2 regions of the Flavisolibacter tropicus genome follow, and region 2 is predicted to be linked to the other one. Evidence: riboswitches for the same ligand, from Rfam matches in the RefSeq annotation. Region 2 holds a riboswitch; the other holds the start of a gene.

Region 1 (7,993 bases), 640 kb from region 2:
TAAAGAATGCCTTTGCAGCCTCTATCTTTTCTTTGTCTGCCGTATCTATTTTATTCAAAACGACAATAGACCCGACTTTTAATCGCAGTGAAGAAAAAACAGCGTCACACTCTTCCCAGTTATCATTTATATCAACTAACAGCATGGCCACATCGGCGTCTTCCAGGGCGCTTTTTACAGCTCCCATCATTCTTTCATGCAATTTGTATTTGGGCTCAATAATGCCTGGTGTATCAGAGAAAATAATTTGATACTGATCAGTCGTTAAGAATCCTTTAATACGATGACGCGTAGTTTGCACCTTTGAGGATACAATAGCTAGCTTTTCACCAATGAGGGCATTAAGCAAAGTGCTCTTCCCTGCATTCGGTTTTCCGAATATGTTAACAAAACCTGCCTTCACGTTATAAAAACTATTCGGCAAATTTAATTGATTAAAAATTGTTTGGTGGAAATTGATGAACGCTCTATATTTGCACTCCACATCGCGAAGTAGAGCAGCGGTAGCTCGTCGGGCTCATAACCCGAAGGTCGCTGGTTCGATCCCAGCCTTCGCAACAAAGCAAAAGCCTCAGTACATCTGAGGCTTTTTTTATGAACTGAAACGCTTTTCAACTAAGGATCTACTCTAGTTCGGCAGGCTTTGATTCTTGTATAAATTCATTAGCCAGTTGCACCACTTTATCCATTTCATCAGGTATCTCAAAACAACCAGCAGCCCCAAGCGCCATTAACAATTCACTAACTACCGGCTTCATAGCTGTAGAATAGAAAACAATTGGAATATTTTTCATATCCTCTCCTTTGCGTATAAGCGCCAGTACCTCATTGCCATTTAGCCCTGGCATATTCATATCAAGGATAATTAACGAAGGATAAAAAGAAGGCGAAAGCTGCTGCAAGTATTTCAACGCCAGCTCCCCAGAATCCATAAATTTTAATGGAACTGCCCAACCCGCAGACGTAAAAGCTGTATAGAGTAAATAGCGATTGTCTTCGTCTGCTTCCACAATTAGAACATATGGGTGCATTTCACTCATAACAAAACACATTATTTTATAAAAAAAGAAGTACTACTCTGAAAGGAACAATCTGGTTTTACCTACACAATCAACTGCACTACGTGGATGAAGGATACGTTTTACGATAAGGATCTGGGTTAAACAATAGTAAGATAACTATATATTTTGAAAAAGCATATACTTAAAACGGTTCTGTAAAAAATTTTAAATAGAAACTAAAAACCAGTTTCAGGTTCCTCAAAAGAGTAATCGTCACTAATGGCCATAACCGCTAATTTCTACAGAATTACAAATGCTATTTTTAGATAATACCCTCTATTTGCCTATCCCCCAGTCAATTGCCAATTATCTGAAATGGCACTAAACACGTCAATTAACCTAGTGATGTAAGCGCTTTTTTGAACAACTATTGCAAAAAACAGAAATCACTCCACTTACCTACTGATTAAAACGCATATACTTTATGTCCAATTAAAGGCTAAAGTTTAGCTGAATTCTGACCAACTCCGTAACATTACGGAGTTGGTCAGAATTCAGCCAGGTTAATGCCACAACCTGGGCTGGTTTACACAGGCTTATATAAGCAAATTTTTATAGTATAGATACCAAAAAGCATCACATTTAACCAATAAAAAAGGGCTCCGATTGGAGCCCTTTCTATAAAATTTAGTCACTTAAGATTTTTTTGAAACGCTACTGGAGCCACTAGTTTTTACATCTTTAATAACAGCATTCCCTTTGTAAGAAAGGCTACTGGCCCCACTCAGTTTAACAGACATCTCTTTGTCGGCTGTAATCCGCACGCTACTAGCTCCACTGGCTTCTACAGAACAGGTATTGGCTTTAAATTCATAGGCCTTTACATCACTGGCGCCATTGGCATCAATAGTTACTTTATCAGCAGAGCCGGAGATGTTTATATCAGAAGCTCCACTCAGGTCAATTGACAACTCATTGGTGACCGTTATGGCCCCTTCTAAGTCACTTGCCCCTGACAAGTCCAGTTTTAACTCCGCCACTTTCAATACTCCTTCTATATTTATATCTGCCGCACCACTTGCCTTGATCAGATCCAGGTCTTTTACAGAGATATACGCTTTTAACTTAGGATTTTTTGACCACCACTTATTGCCATCATCAAACCAAATATGCAATGTGCCGCTTTTGACCACTGTCTTGATATGAGTCATAGCATCTTTATTATTAGCACTTACGGCTAGCCCCTCTGTATTCGACTGACTCAGTACCACATCAAAAGCACTGGAGATTTGTATAGCATGAAAAGATTCTACCGTACGCGCTTCTGCATTTGGGTCATTTATGGTCATTTGCGCCTGAGCACCTATACCCGCTAGTATAAACAGTGAAAAAAGGATTTTTTTCATATTGTATGCAATGATTTATTAATGGAACGTAAGCCCTTCAGAAAAGTTACAGGTATTCTGAAAAATTCTTCTATACCTTTGCGGCTGAATTCCCGGGGTGCCCATCAAAGGCTGAGATCATACCCGTAGAACCTGATCAGGGTAATGCCTGCGCAGGGAAGGCTGTTTCTAAATACCTATCCTCCTTCTCTTCGGCTGCATTTCCCTTTCATTTAAATTTTAAAAAAAATGAAAAGGACTGCTTTATTAACCATTTCAACCTGTGCATTATTAGCAGCACAGGCTCAGACAGACACGATCGACCTTGTACCCGTTGAAGTAAAAGCCGTAAGGGCTTCTGCTACGGCCCCCTTCACAAAAACGAATATCAAAAAAGAAGAGATTCGTAAGCAAAATTTGGGGCAAGACCTACCGTTCATTTTAAACAACACTCCTTCTGTAGTGGTAAATTCGGATGCTGGCAACGGCGTGGGCTATACAGGTATTCGTATCAGGGGCACTGATGCTACGCGTATCAATGTAACCCTTAATGGCGTACCATTTAACGATGCAGAAAGTAGCGGAGCGTTCTTTGTTGATCTCCCCGACTTTTTATCTTCTGTAAACAGTATTCAAATACAGCGCGGTGTGGGCACATCATCCAATGGTGCCGGAGCCTTTGGTGCTACGATCAATCTGAGTACCAACGATCTTGTAAAAAACCGGAATATTGAAATAAACAATAGCTATGGTTCTTTTAACACACTAAAGAACACCGTTCTCTACAACAGCGGCCTATTAGGTAAACATTTTACTGTAGATGCCCGGTTATCACGTCTGAGCAGCGATGGCTATATTGACAGAGCCACCAGCGATCTGCGTTCCTATTATTTATCTACTGCCTATACTACAGAGAAAACAGGCTTACGCTTTACCACCTTCTCTGGTAAAGAAATAACATACCAGGCTTGGAACGGCGTGTCTGAAGCGGATTTGAAAGTAAATAGACGGATCAACTATGCCGGCATGGAAAAAGAAGGCACACCCTATGATAATGAAGTTGACAACTACAGACAGGACCATTATCAATTATTCTTCAATCACAAACTGGCGCAAGGCCTCACTTTCAACACTGGCTTGTTCTTAGTACGCGGCAAAGGATATTATGAACAATACAAAGCAGATGAGAACTATGCTGACTATAATCTTCCGGTACCGGCTAGTGGTGAAACTTCTTCCGACCTGGTGCGCCAATTATGGTTAGACAACTACTATTATGGCAACACCTTTTCATTACAATATGAAAAGGAAGGTACAGCCTTAACGCTAGGTGGTGCAATAACTAATTATGACGGCAACCATTATGGAAAAGTAATATGGGCTGAAAAAGGCTTAAGTGAAATTAAAAAATGGTATGACCTGGACGCTCAGAAAAGTGATGCTAACGTGTATGCAAAGTGGCAGCAAAAATTAGGAGCTTACTGGCAACTTTATACAGATTTACAATGGAGAGGTGTAACACACGACATTGAAGGCTTTCGCTATAATCCTACCCTAGGTGTTAAGCAATTCTATAATTTTTTAAACCCTAAAGCAGGCATTAGTTATAATCGCAACAACTGGCTGTTGTACACCTCATATGGCGTTGCCAATAAAGAGCCAAACAGGGATGACTTTGAAGCGGGTGTTGCACAACAACCTTTAGCCGAGCGTTTGCATGACTTGGAGTTGGGTATTGAAAAGAATGAGAAGGCGTACAATTGGGGAGCCACTTTATATTACATGCGTTACGACAACCAGCTAGTTCTTACTGGTAAAATAAATGATGTAGGTTCCTATACCCGCACCAACATTAAAGACAGCTATAGAGCTGGAATTGAATTACAAGGTGCAACCCGTATTACTCCTTGGTTACAGGCGGCTGCCAACCTTACCCTCAGCAAGAATAAGCTTAAAAACTTCGAGGAATATATCGACAACTATGACGACGGAACACAAAAGCAAAACATGTATAACGAAACGACAATTGCTTTTTCTCCTAGTGCAATTAGTAGTGGCATTTTAACCTTTACCCCGGTAAAGAACACAGAGCTTCAGTTAATAGGAAAATATGTAGGCAAACAGTACTTAGATAATACAGAAAACGAGCAGCGCAAACTGGATGCTTATTATACACAAGATATTAGGGCCAATTATACGTTTCAGAAAAAATGGTTAAAGGGCTCTAAGTTGATATTTCAACTTAACAATATCTTCAATACGCTGTATGAGCCAAATGGCTATACGTTCAGTTATTATTATAACAATGCGCTGACCACAGAGAACTATTACTTCCCAATGGCTGGCACCAATTGGACCATAGGTTTAAATATCAAGCTATAAACAATAATTAAAAACCCCGCTAAAGCGGGGTTTTTAATTATTGTTGTACACCAAATTTTTCTTGCCAGGCTAATATACCACCTGTAACATTATTGGTGTTTGTAAATCCCATTTGCTCTAAAATCAAACAGGCCATCATACTACGTTTGCCACTTCTGCAATGAATAATTACTTCCTCATCTTTCAAATCCTCAATATCTTCTATCTGCATAGTTTGAATCTTACCTAAGGGCACCAACTTTCCACCCAGGTTTGCTTCCTCATATTCATGTGGCTCGCGGCAATCAATCAGATTGATCTTTTCACCATTATCAAGCCTTTGTTTCAACTCTTCAACCGAAATTTCTTTCATAATTAGCTATACTTTAAAAATCATTTTCTGTTTTCTGGCCATCAGGGTTTACACTCGGAGCTCTCATAGATTTCTCAAGAGAGTCCACATTAGGTTTTTGTGCACTTAACCAGATATCCATCATTTGCCCAGGACGAATACGGAACTGGCGTCCTTTGTCGTCCCGAGTGTTTGGGCTTTGTCTATAAACAAATGCATTAGCTGTATCCTTCACATCAGGGTCAGGAAGCGCAACTCCCAAAATTAGTCCTTGCGACTCTAATAAGATCTTTGCTTCCTCATAGGTCAAACCTAGCAAACGAGGCACCGCCATTTCTTCATTTCCAATACCAGTACCTAGCACCAGGGAAATAGAGCTACCCACTTTTATCTTAGTGCCTGCTCCAATGGTTTTCCCATCATATAGTTGTTCCAATACAGAATTCTTGGCAAAATCCGGACGGAACGTCGTATCGCCTAAACGCAAGCCCATATTGGCCAGAACCAGCTCTGCATTTCGGAAGCTGTATCCAACCAGGTTAGGCATTTCTACATCTGGGGGAACTGTTCTGTTAATTGTTACATATACAGTACGATTGACCTTTACCACCGCATCAGGCTCAGGTATCTGCTTGATAACAACAGAAGGAGGAAGTGAGTCATAATATACTGAATCCTGTATAACAACCTGAAAGCCCTGATCTTCTAGCAGATCACGCACCTCATCAATTTTTTTACCAGTTACAGAAGGTACATTACGAGCAACCCCATGCTGGGTAATCCAATTGAGTGATAGAGAAAAGATTAAACCTAGAAGAAAAACCAGGGTAAGACCTATCAATATATTATACCAAAGTGGTTTCCCGGTGATGTATTTTTTAATTATTCGATTCAAGTGTATGGTGTTAAAAATTGAGTTGCAATATAAATAAACAGTCCAGAAGCCTTAGGATTTACTCTTTAAAGCTTGATTTACCAGTTTAGCATAAAAATCCTTCAGCTCCCATCCTTTGGCTCTTACCTGCTGTGGTATAATACTCGCTTCACTTTGCCCAGGTATCGTATTGATTTCCAGCATATAAGGCGCATTTTCCGATTCTTTATAAATAAAATCTATTCGTACAACACCACTGCAATTAAAAACCTGGTAAATTTTCTTAGCTGCAGCCTCAACATTTTCCTTCCACTGTGAGTCCATTTGCGCAGGTGTTGTTTCTGTTGATTTACCCTGGTACTTGGCTTCAAAATCAAAAAACTCATTCAATGCCACTACTTCTGTAATAGGCAGCACCTGTATTTCATCATCCGATTTAAATACGCCTACTGTGAATTCTCTACCAACGATCATCTCCTCGATCAATACCTGGTCATCTTCATTAAATGCTTTAATTATAGCACCTTCAAGTTGGGCAGCCTCTGTAACCTTACTCATACCGATACTGGAACCGCCATTATTAGGTTTTACAAAAAGAGGAAGTCTCAAAGTGGCCAATATCTTATTGACATCGTAAGAAGTATGTTTAAATAAATGCACGGACTTAGCCACGTTTATACCGGCCATAGCCGCTACAGCCACTGTATAGCGTTTATTAAAGGTCAAAGCTGATGTAGCTGCGTTGCAGGAAGTATAGGGCAATCCTAAAACATCAAAATAGCCTTGAAGCTTGCCATCTTCTCCTGGTGTGCCATGCATACCGATAAAGACAGCATCAAATTTTATTTTATCACCCTGTACTGTTAAAGAAAAATCGTTTTTATCTACTTCTATTTTCTGTCCATCGTTTGCATAAAACCAACCTTGTGGATTTATGTCAATGGTATAAACGTCAAATAATTCCTTATCTAAATGATTAAAAATTGTAGTTGCCGATTTGTAAGAAATAGTGGCTTCTCCGGAATATCCGCCTGTTACTAGGGCAATTTTTTTCTTCATGGAAAGTGGTCTTAAAGCTGAAAAGTAGAAAATTATTTGTTACGGGAAGGAAGTTAGTGCAATGGGCTCATAAAAATCTGTGTTAATCCTTATATCAGCCACTCCTGTTTATAGAAATAATAAAGGTGAAGATTTCTTTAACCTTCACCTTCTTACACAGGAAATATCACCTGTTTATTGAAGCAGTTGCCTGCTTTACTTTGTAGTACTAAGTTAACGAATTATATATGTAAACGCTCTTTTTTACCCAACAATTCTTCAACAGTTTCTTGATACATTTCATCTGGAACACAGCAGTCCACTGGACAAACTGCCGCACATTGGGGTTCTTCATGAAAACCCTGACACTCCGTACACTTGCTGGGAACAATATAATAGGTATCAACAGCAATAGGAGCATTGCGCTGGCTAGCATCTACAATCGTACCGTCTACTAAAGTATATTGACCTTTTACGTTTGTACCATCTGCAATAGACCATTCTACCCCACCTTCGTAAATTGCATTATTAGGACATTCAGGTTCACACGCGCCGCAGTTGATACATTCATCAGTTATCTTAATTGCCATAAATTGAACGAGTTGATTTTACATTTGCTGGACAAAAATAATTGGTACGTATCAATTTTCGCTTGTAAAATATACTGATACCCTAAAATCAAGCACTTTATTTGAAGACTAGACCATAAAATATTAATAATACATGCAGTTACAGGACAGAATAGCCCTTTTAGTACGACTAGGTGAATATATGCAGGGCCGCGAGGAAGCTTGGCAAAGCGCAAAACATAAAGCCTTTACTGAAAACAACTGGTTTATCCCAGAATTTATAGAAACTGCTATCCGCCACATAAGCACCGCTTTTTTAGAGGAAAAAGCACTGAAAAACCTAGCGCAAACCTACCAATTAGAAATCCAGCCGGTAACAGCAAAAAAAGTAGGTATCGTATTACCAGGGACTA
Region 2 (7,993 bases):
CATTACGATTTCCGCTTAGAGATGGATGGGGTGCTAAAAAGCTGGGCTATTCCCAAAGGACCTTCATTGAACCCTGCTGATAAACGGTTAGCAATGATGGTAGAAGATCATCCATATGACTATAGAAATTTCGAAGGCGTAATCCCTGAAGGAAATTATGGTGCTGGTACTGTAATCGTGTGGGATGAGGGATATTATACACCAGTGGCCGGCGAGCAGCTAAGTAGGAAAGAGCAGGAGCAAATTCTGTTGAAGGAGCTAGAGATGGGTAGCCTGAAATTCATTCTTTATGGAAAGAAATTGAACGGTGTGTACACGTTGAGAAGGATGAGAAAAGGAGAGGAGAAGGCTTGGTTATTAATAAAGAGTAAAGACGAATATGCTACTGATGATGATGTTACAGCGCAAGAGGCTTCGGTGAAGTCAGGAAAAACATTGGCCGATATAGCAGCGAAAAAAGGCGTAAAACTGAATCACCCCAAAGAACAAAATGCCACTCAACAGAAGGGGGCAAAGAAAGCTATTACTGCGGTGAAGACAGCTGCCGGTGCAAAGAAGATAAGCCTAACGAAGAGAGCTGGGGTACTATCTCCACTATTAAAATCGTATAAAGATCTCATTCAGGCACAACCAATGCCTGCTAATATAAAACCTGCATTTGCTACTTTGGTGGATGAACCTTTTAGTGATCCCCAATGGCTATATGAAATCAAATGGGACGGTTATAGAGCTTTAGCGTATTTGAATAATACTAAAGTGAAGTTAATCTCAAGAAATAATAAGCCTTTTACCGATAAGTATGCGCCGGTAACAGCGGCATTGAAAGAATTAGGGATAAACGCTGTGTTTGATGGAGAGATCGTGGCTATTGATAAAAATGGATTAGCAAACTTTCAGCTTTTACAAAACTGGCAAAATGCGCCGGTGCAATTGCAGTTTTATGTATTCGATATTCTCTGGCTCAATGGATATGATCTTACGCGGCTGCCTTTAATAGAACGTAAAAAGATCTTGTGCGAGTTAATACCTCCAAAAGATTTGATTTTGCGCTATAGCGATCATGTAATTGGGAATGGAAGTGCTTTTTATAAAGCGGCTTTGAAACAAGGATTAGAAGGGATAATGGCTAAGCGCGCCGATAGTATTTATGAAGCAGGAAAACGTACAGCTGATTGGTTGAAGATTAAAGTGAATAAAAGACAAGAGGTCGTAATTGCAGGATTTACAGTGCCACGCAAAACCCGTAAGTTCTTTGGAGCCTTACTGCTTGGTGTATACGAAGATGATGAATTCGTGTATGTAGGCCATACAGGCAGCGGTTTTAATACCAAAAGCCTGAAAGAGATCTATGACCGCTTACAGCCCTTGGTAACGAATAAAAGCCCATTTAAAAAAGTGCCTAAGACTAATATGCCTGCCACTTGGGTAAAACCGCAATTGGTTTGTGAGATCAAGTTTACTGAGTGGACCAAAGAACATATTGCCCGGCATCCCATTTTTATGGGACTGCGTACAGATAAGAAGGCTAAAGATGTCCGTGTAGAAAAAGAAGAAAAGCGAAGCACTATAGTAAAAAAAGCGGCTGGAAAAAAGGAAACCAAGACACCTGTTAAAAGGACGACTAAAAAGAAGTCTTCTTTATCTAAAAATTCTAAGAAAATATCTGGCTTGCAATTACAGCTTGAGAATGGCGCTAACCAAACAGTAACAATAAATAAAATAGACTTATCATTAACCAATTTAGATAAGATCTATTGGCCAAATGAAGGTTTTCAAAAGATCGACTCAATTAATCATTACCTGCGAATGGCGCCATATATCTTGCCTTTTTTGCTAGACCGGCCCCACTCGTTAAATCGTCATCCTAACGGTATTGGGGCTCCGAATTTCTTTCAAAAAGATATGAAAGGTAAGCAGCCTCAATGGTTGGAAACCTATACAGACTATAGCGAGTCTACTAAGACTAATGTAGAATACCTGGTATGTACAAACGAAGCGTCGCTGATCTATATGGCTAATTTGGGCTGTATTGAAATGAATCCTTGGCATTCCAGAGTTAATAGCTGGCAGTATCCAGATTGGTGTCTCATTGACCTGGATCCTGAAGGCGTAAGTTTTAATACGGTAATTGAAGTGGCACAGGTAATTAAGAAGATTCTGGATGCAAGTGGCGCAAAAGGCTATTGTAAAACATCGGGCGCCACAGGTATGCATATTTATATTCCATTGGGCGCAAAGTATGATTTTGACCAAAGCAAGCAGTTGGCAGAATTGATCTGTAAATTAGTGCAACAGGAGATGCCCAATAGTACCAGCATGGAGCGCAGTCCTGCTAAGCGCAAAGAAAAAGTGTATCTGGATTTTCTGCAAAATAAGGAAACGCAAACAGCTGCTGCCCCATACTCTATCCGTCCTAGGCAGGGGGCTTCTGTTTCTACCCCCTTACATTGGGATGAAGTAAAAAAAGGACTTGCACCTACTGACTATACTATCAAAAATATTTATGAAAGGGTGAAGGCTGAAGGTGATTTATTTAAGCCAGTTTTAGGAAGAGGTATTAACTTGGAAAAAGTGATCCAGCAATTGATTACGATTCTGTAACATAATAACAAAAACATTTAAAGTGGCCACACATCCAGCATTGACCATTTATAGACCAGAACTAACGGACTTTATAAATACAGCCTTTGAAATAGAACTGCTGGATGATAGCTGTTCGTTTTCTGAAGGGCCAGTGTGGAATACGGAAGGCTATTATTTATTCAGTGATATTCCTTTAAACTCAATTTATAAAGTGTCACCCGATCAGCCTAAACAAAAATATATAGTAGCTAGTGGGTGTACGTTGCTGGATACTTCTTTTCTTTCAGAGCAAATTGGCTCGAATGGTTTGACTTATGATAGGGAAGGTAACCTGCTGGTGTGTCAGCACGGCAATGGTGCTATAGGTAGATATGATGGTAAAGAGGTGCAGCCCTTAATTGCATCGTATAATGACAAACGCTTTAACAGCCCGAATGATATTGTGGCGCATAATGATGGAACCGTTTTCTTTACTGATCCTCCGTATGGATTAAAAGATCAAAAGCTAGTGCCGGCTTCATTTCAGCCATTGGCTGGGGTTTATGTCTGGCGCAATGGAGAAGTGGTTTTGATAGAAGATAACCTGCATTATCCCAATGGCGTTTGTTTGTCCCCCAATCAAGATGTGCTGTATTGTTGCTCCAATAAGCCATTTGAAAAACTAGTACTAGCATTTGATGCGCATAGTTGGAAGTTCTTAAAGATTGCAGCCCAAGAAAACAGTGATGGTATAAAATGCGATCCTAATGGAAATCTTTATTTATGCAGCAAAGAAGGAATTCTTATTTTAGATCGTGAAGGTAACCGGTTGGGGAAAATAGAGTTGCCTACTATCCCAGCCAATGCCTGTTGGGGTGGGGCTGAAGGAAACGATCTTCTTATTACTGCCCGTCAAAACATCTTCCTGATTCGCCAACTTTTAAAGTCCCGCTAATGTAGCGTTCGCAAGGCTCAGTTTTATTGAGCCGTTAGAGAGATTATATTTATACCATGATACAAGAACAGTATGCAAAATTGCCGGTAACAGTAAGGCGCGCTATTGAGTTGGTAGGTATTTATTATTTATTCGCAATTATTCTTGTGGGTAAAGACATTATCATGCCGCTGCTAATGGCCTTTTTCCTGGCTATCATGCTGCTGCCTGTATTCCGCTTTTTTCATAGGAAGAAGCTACCAGAGGTGTTTTCAATCCTTTTGACGTTGTTGTTACTTATTATAGTAATGGCTGCACTTGTATGGTTTTTTTCAGCACAGATCAGTAGCTTGGTAAACGACTTTCCTGTAATTAAGCAAAATGTAACGGCTCATCTGAATTCGATCAGTGCTTGGATCAGTTCTAAGACCAATTATACGACGGCTAAACAAGTTCAAATAATCAATGAGCAAAGTGACAAGTTGATGAACTATGCCGGTGGAATGGTTTCAGGTGCTTTTGGTTCTATAACATCGGTGTTTGTATTTGTGGCGTTGTTGCCGATCTATATTTTTTTGATGCTCTTTTATCGAAACCTGCTGTTGCGTTTTGTATTCCTCTGGTTTCCTAAACAATCACATGAGAAGGTTGAAGAAGCAGTGCGTGAGAGCCAAACGATCATCAAGAGTTATTTAGTTGGGTTGGCCATTCAGATTACCTATATCACAGTTTTGCTTGGAGGTATACTATTCTTTATTGGTATTAAACATGCCATTCTTATCGGAGTCATCTTTGCTTTTCTAAACCTTATACCCTATATAGGTGCTTTAATTGGAAATATCATTGGTGTTTTACTAACGCTTACTTCTTCCCAAGAGATCTGGCCCATCTTTGCTGTCTTGGGTACTATTGCTTTTGTACAGTTTCTCGACAATAATATTTTGATGCCGCGTATTGTTGGATCTAAGGTGAAAATAAATGCACTGGCCACTATCGTAGGTGTTATAGTAGCAGGCGCAGTGGCTGGCGTATCGGGTATGTTTCTTTCTCTGCCCGTTATAGCCGTTATGAAAATCATTTTTGATCGTACGGATAATATGAAACAGTGGGGCGTATTGTTAGGTGATGAACGTCCTGCTCATAGCCCGTTGGCTTTTCCCATATTGCGCTCTAAAAGCAAGGAAGTTCAGGAACAACTGGAAGTACAAAATAAAATAGAGCCAACTAATGAAAATGAAGAGGCTGGAAAGAAAACGGATGAAAGCAATAAAACTGATAATGACGACAAAAAGCTTTAATGTTTATTTGTTTAAGAAGTAAAGTTTAAGGTTATCGTAAGCAGACAATTGAATTGTCGACTAGTTCTTACAATAACCTTAAATAGTAGACTTTAAACTTTAAACTTTTAAACCGTTGCTGCTGCAGGTATTTCCTCTAGGCTATAAAAGATCTGTTTGCCTTTCGCTTTACCTGTATTTACCATCTCATCAGCGCCAGAGGATGGTCCACCAATGCGTAATACACCATCGCAGTGATCAATGAGCTGTACAGCTACAGGATGAAAGATTTCATTGAAAACAGCATCACCGATCTGTTTTGAACCAGCCGCTTCTATCAAGGGTAAGGCGAACCATTCGCCCAATACTGGCAAGTGCCCTTTGCGATACAACAGCAACGCTGTGTCAGTCATGTTTTTTACGTTGGCTTCAATAAGATGCGGATCGTCATTAGTGCCAGAGCGATAGGGGCCAGCCACTAAAATCATAAGCGAAGTTTTGGTTGTCATTAGAAGAGATTATTAAGTTTAGCGTATTGAAGAAGCATAATTGTTTTAGCATCCTTTATCTCGCCAGATGCAATCATGTCGTAAGCTTTTTGAAAGGGCATTTCCAGTACTTCTATTTCTTCATGCTCGTGGGGCACTCCACCGCCTTCTGCTACTTTCATGTAGGGTGCATATTCACCTACAAAAAAATAAAGGATCTCTGTAACTGCCCCCGGCGTCATATAGGCCTCAAACACTTTATGCACTTCTTCCAGTTGGTAACCGGTTTCTTCTTCAGCCTCCCTGCGTATGCAGGCTACAGGATCGTCTTCATCCAGCAGGCCGGCACAGGTTTCTATTAAATAGCCTTCCTGGTTGCCATTAAGATAGCTTGGAAGACGAAACTGGCGGGTAAGTACAACCGTTTGTTTCTTTTTGTTATATAGGAGTATGGTAGCACCGTTGCCTCTATCATATACTTCACGGCTTTGTGTTTGCCAGTTGCCATCATTCTTCTTGTAATCAAATGTTACTTTTTCCAACTTATACCAGTTGTCAGAAAGCACATCTGTCTTTACATTTTTTATTTTGTCTTTCATACTCTTTTTATTTGAGCCCGTCAGGCATTATATATTTTGTCGTTACCTCTAAGCGGTTGTTATCGGGGTCCAGTGTTTCAAACTCATAATAACCATCACCCGTCCGGCGCGGACCACGCAGGATAGGATAGCCGGCTGCTGCCAATTCTTTTGCTTTCAGATCTACCTCTTCCATAGTATTAACACCAAACGCCAGGTGAATAATTCCCAGGTATTGTTGGTGAATGGTATCATTCCGGTTTACCGGTACATCTGGCTTAGACATTAATTCCAAACGCGCGCCAGATTTAAACGTTAGAAAGTAACTCTGAAATTGGGAGGTAGCGTTGGTGTACTTGTCATTAGGCACACCATTGAAGTAGGTTTGATAATAAGTCTTTAGTTCTTCCAACTGGTTTGTCCAAATGGCTACATGCTCTAAAGTCATTTTTTAATCTTTAGTGTTGGTGGTTCAAGCTTAAAGGTGTGGTTTTTCCCAACAGCAAGTTTGATTATAAACAATTTTCACAGTTCCTTATTATTAAATATGTAGCCGTACGTGCTCCTTGAGAAAGGTTGATGCCTTACCCTACTCAAAGTGTATGGAAGGCATGCCTTTGCCTTCCAAATGTCTTATGTAAAGCTTGGTTACTATTTGCCGAAAGTTTACTCAACTCCGTAACGTTACGGAGTTGGTCAGAACAAACCTAGGCTCAAGAGTGGGGTAAGCAAATAGATGGGTATAGTAGTAATGATTAGTGTTTGTAATATGGTAGAGGAGGTTGATAAGAAAAAGAGGTGAAAGTGAAACAGAAATACATTGCTTGTAGTTATAATGTAAAAGGTTCAAGTAATAATACCTGAACCTTTTTCTCTCATCCCTGCGCTGGCATTACCCAGATCAGGTAGTATGGGTATGATCTCAGGTTTATTGCTAAACCACCCCAGAGAGTTATAAGTGGTAGTAAAAACAGAAATAATGCCAACCCTTCTAATCGTATAAGTTATCTTTTTAATCCTTCCTCTCAATCTTTTAAATCTTTTAAATCAAAGTTCTATTACCCATTAATAATTTCACCACCGTTAGGATGTAGCACCTGTCCTGACATATAAGAGGCATCTTCACTGGCCAGGAACAAATAGCATGGCGCTACTTCAGCCGTTTCGCCGGGGCGTTTCATAGGTACATCGGAACCAAATGTTTTGACTTTCTCTTCATTAAAAGAACCAACAATCAATGGCGTCCAGATAGGGCCGGGGGCTACACCATTTACACGAATGCCTTTCTCTACCAGGTTGGCCGACAGACTGCGTGTAAAGGATACGATTGCTCCTTTAGTAGAGGAATAATCCAGTAAACCTCCACTGCCGCGGTAGGCCGTAACGGAAGTTGTATTAATAATAGAAGCACCTTTTTTCAAATGTTTCAAAGCCTGTTTGGTGATCCAAAACATGGCAAAAATGTTTGTCTCAAAAGTCTCATACAGCTGCTCGGTAGAAATATCTTCCAGCGATTTTTGTTCTGTTTGGGTTGCGGCATTATTTACCAATATATCCAGTTTTCCTAGCTTCTTTACTGTTTCTTCTACAATCTTCTTGCAAAAGTCTTCCTTACGAATATTGCCAGGCATCAGTATGCATTTGCGACCATGGTCTTCTTCTATTATGCGTTTTACTTCCTCAGCATCTTTATGCTCGCTGAGGTACGAAATAGCAACATCAGCGCCCTCCTTGGCAAAAAGGATCGCTACTGCTTTTCCTATCCCACTATCGCCACCGGTAATGAGAGCAACCTTGCCTTCCAACTTGAGAGGTTCCTTGGGGCGTTCAGATTTGGGCTTTGGTTTCATTTCTTGTTCTGAGCCCGGCATAGTTTGTTTCTGGGCCGGTTTTACCTGCTTTTTTTCTCCACCTTTCTGCATAACCAAAAATTTAAGGAAAGAGAGAAATTATTATGCCGTCCGTATTGTTTCAAATCCTATTTTTGCACCTCGCTCGGGGAATTAGCTCAGCTGGCTAGAGCGCTTGCATGGCATGCAAGAGGTCACCGGTTCGACTCCGGTATTCTCCACCTCACCGGACAACTCTAAATTTTTGAAGGGTTGTCCGGTTTCTTTTTTGTTTAAATCCTTATCTGTAGCCATTATCAGCCAA

The links. A riboswitch is a leader RNA that binds a small molecule or an ion and turns the genes downstream of it on or off. The one in region 2 is predicted to bind thiamine pyrophosphate.
Region 1: linked by a shared signal. The riboswitch ahead of SY85_RS06645 (TonB-dependent receptor) and the one ahead of SY85_RS09235 (VOC family protein) in region 2 are both predicted to bind thiamine pyrophosphate.

What each region holds. Positions count from the first base shown of each region.
Region 1 covers NZ_CP011390.1:1,583,109-1,591,101, forward strand. Annotated here, with positions in the region: gene era (GTPase Era) at 1-424, opposite strand, end outside; tRNA gene SY85_RS06630 (tRNA-Met) at 487-558, shown strand; gene SY85_RS06635 (response regulator) at 624-1,040, opposite strand; gene SY85_RS06640 (head GIN domain-containing protein) at 1,697-2,407, opposite strand; TPP riboswitch at 2,491-2,583, shown strand; gene SY85_RS06645 (TonB-dependent receptor) at 2,636-4,768, shown strand; gene SY85_RS06650 (rhodanese-like domain-containing protein) at 4,806-5,120, opposite strand; gene SY85_RS06655 (PASTA domain-containing protein) at 5,134-5,994, opposite strand; gene SY85_RS06660 (D-alanine--D-alanine ligase) at 6,046-7,032, opposite strand; gene SY85_RS06665 (4Fe-4S dicluster domain-containing protein) at 7,254-7,601, opposite strand; gene SY85_RS06670 (acyl-CoA reductase) at 7,735-7,993, shown strand, end outside.
Region 2 covers NZ_CP011390.1:2,218,698-2,226,690, reverse strand. Annotated here, with positions in the region: gene ligD (DNA ligase D) at 1-2,601, shown strand, start outside; gene SY85_RS09255 (SMP-30/gluconolactonase/LRE family protein) at 2,624-3,517, shown strand; gene SY85_RS09250 (AI-2E family transporter) at 3,574-4,794, shown strand; gene SY85_RS09245 (DUF4406 domain-containing protein) at 4,902-5,282, opposite strand; gene nudK (GDP-mannose pyrophosphatase NudK) at 5,282-5,860, opposite strand; gene SY85_RS09235 (VOC family protein) at 5,868-6,287, opposite strand; TPP riboswitch at 6,700-6,796, opposite strand; gene SY85_RS09230 (SDR family oxidoreductase) at 6,898-7,761, opposite strand; tRNA gene SY85_RS09225 (tRNA-Ala) at 7,837-7,910, shown strand.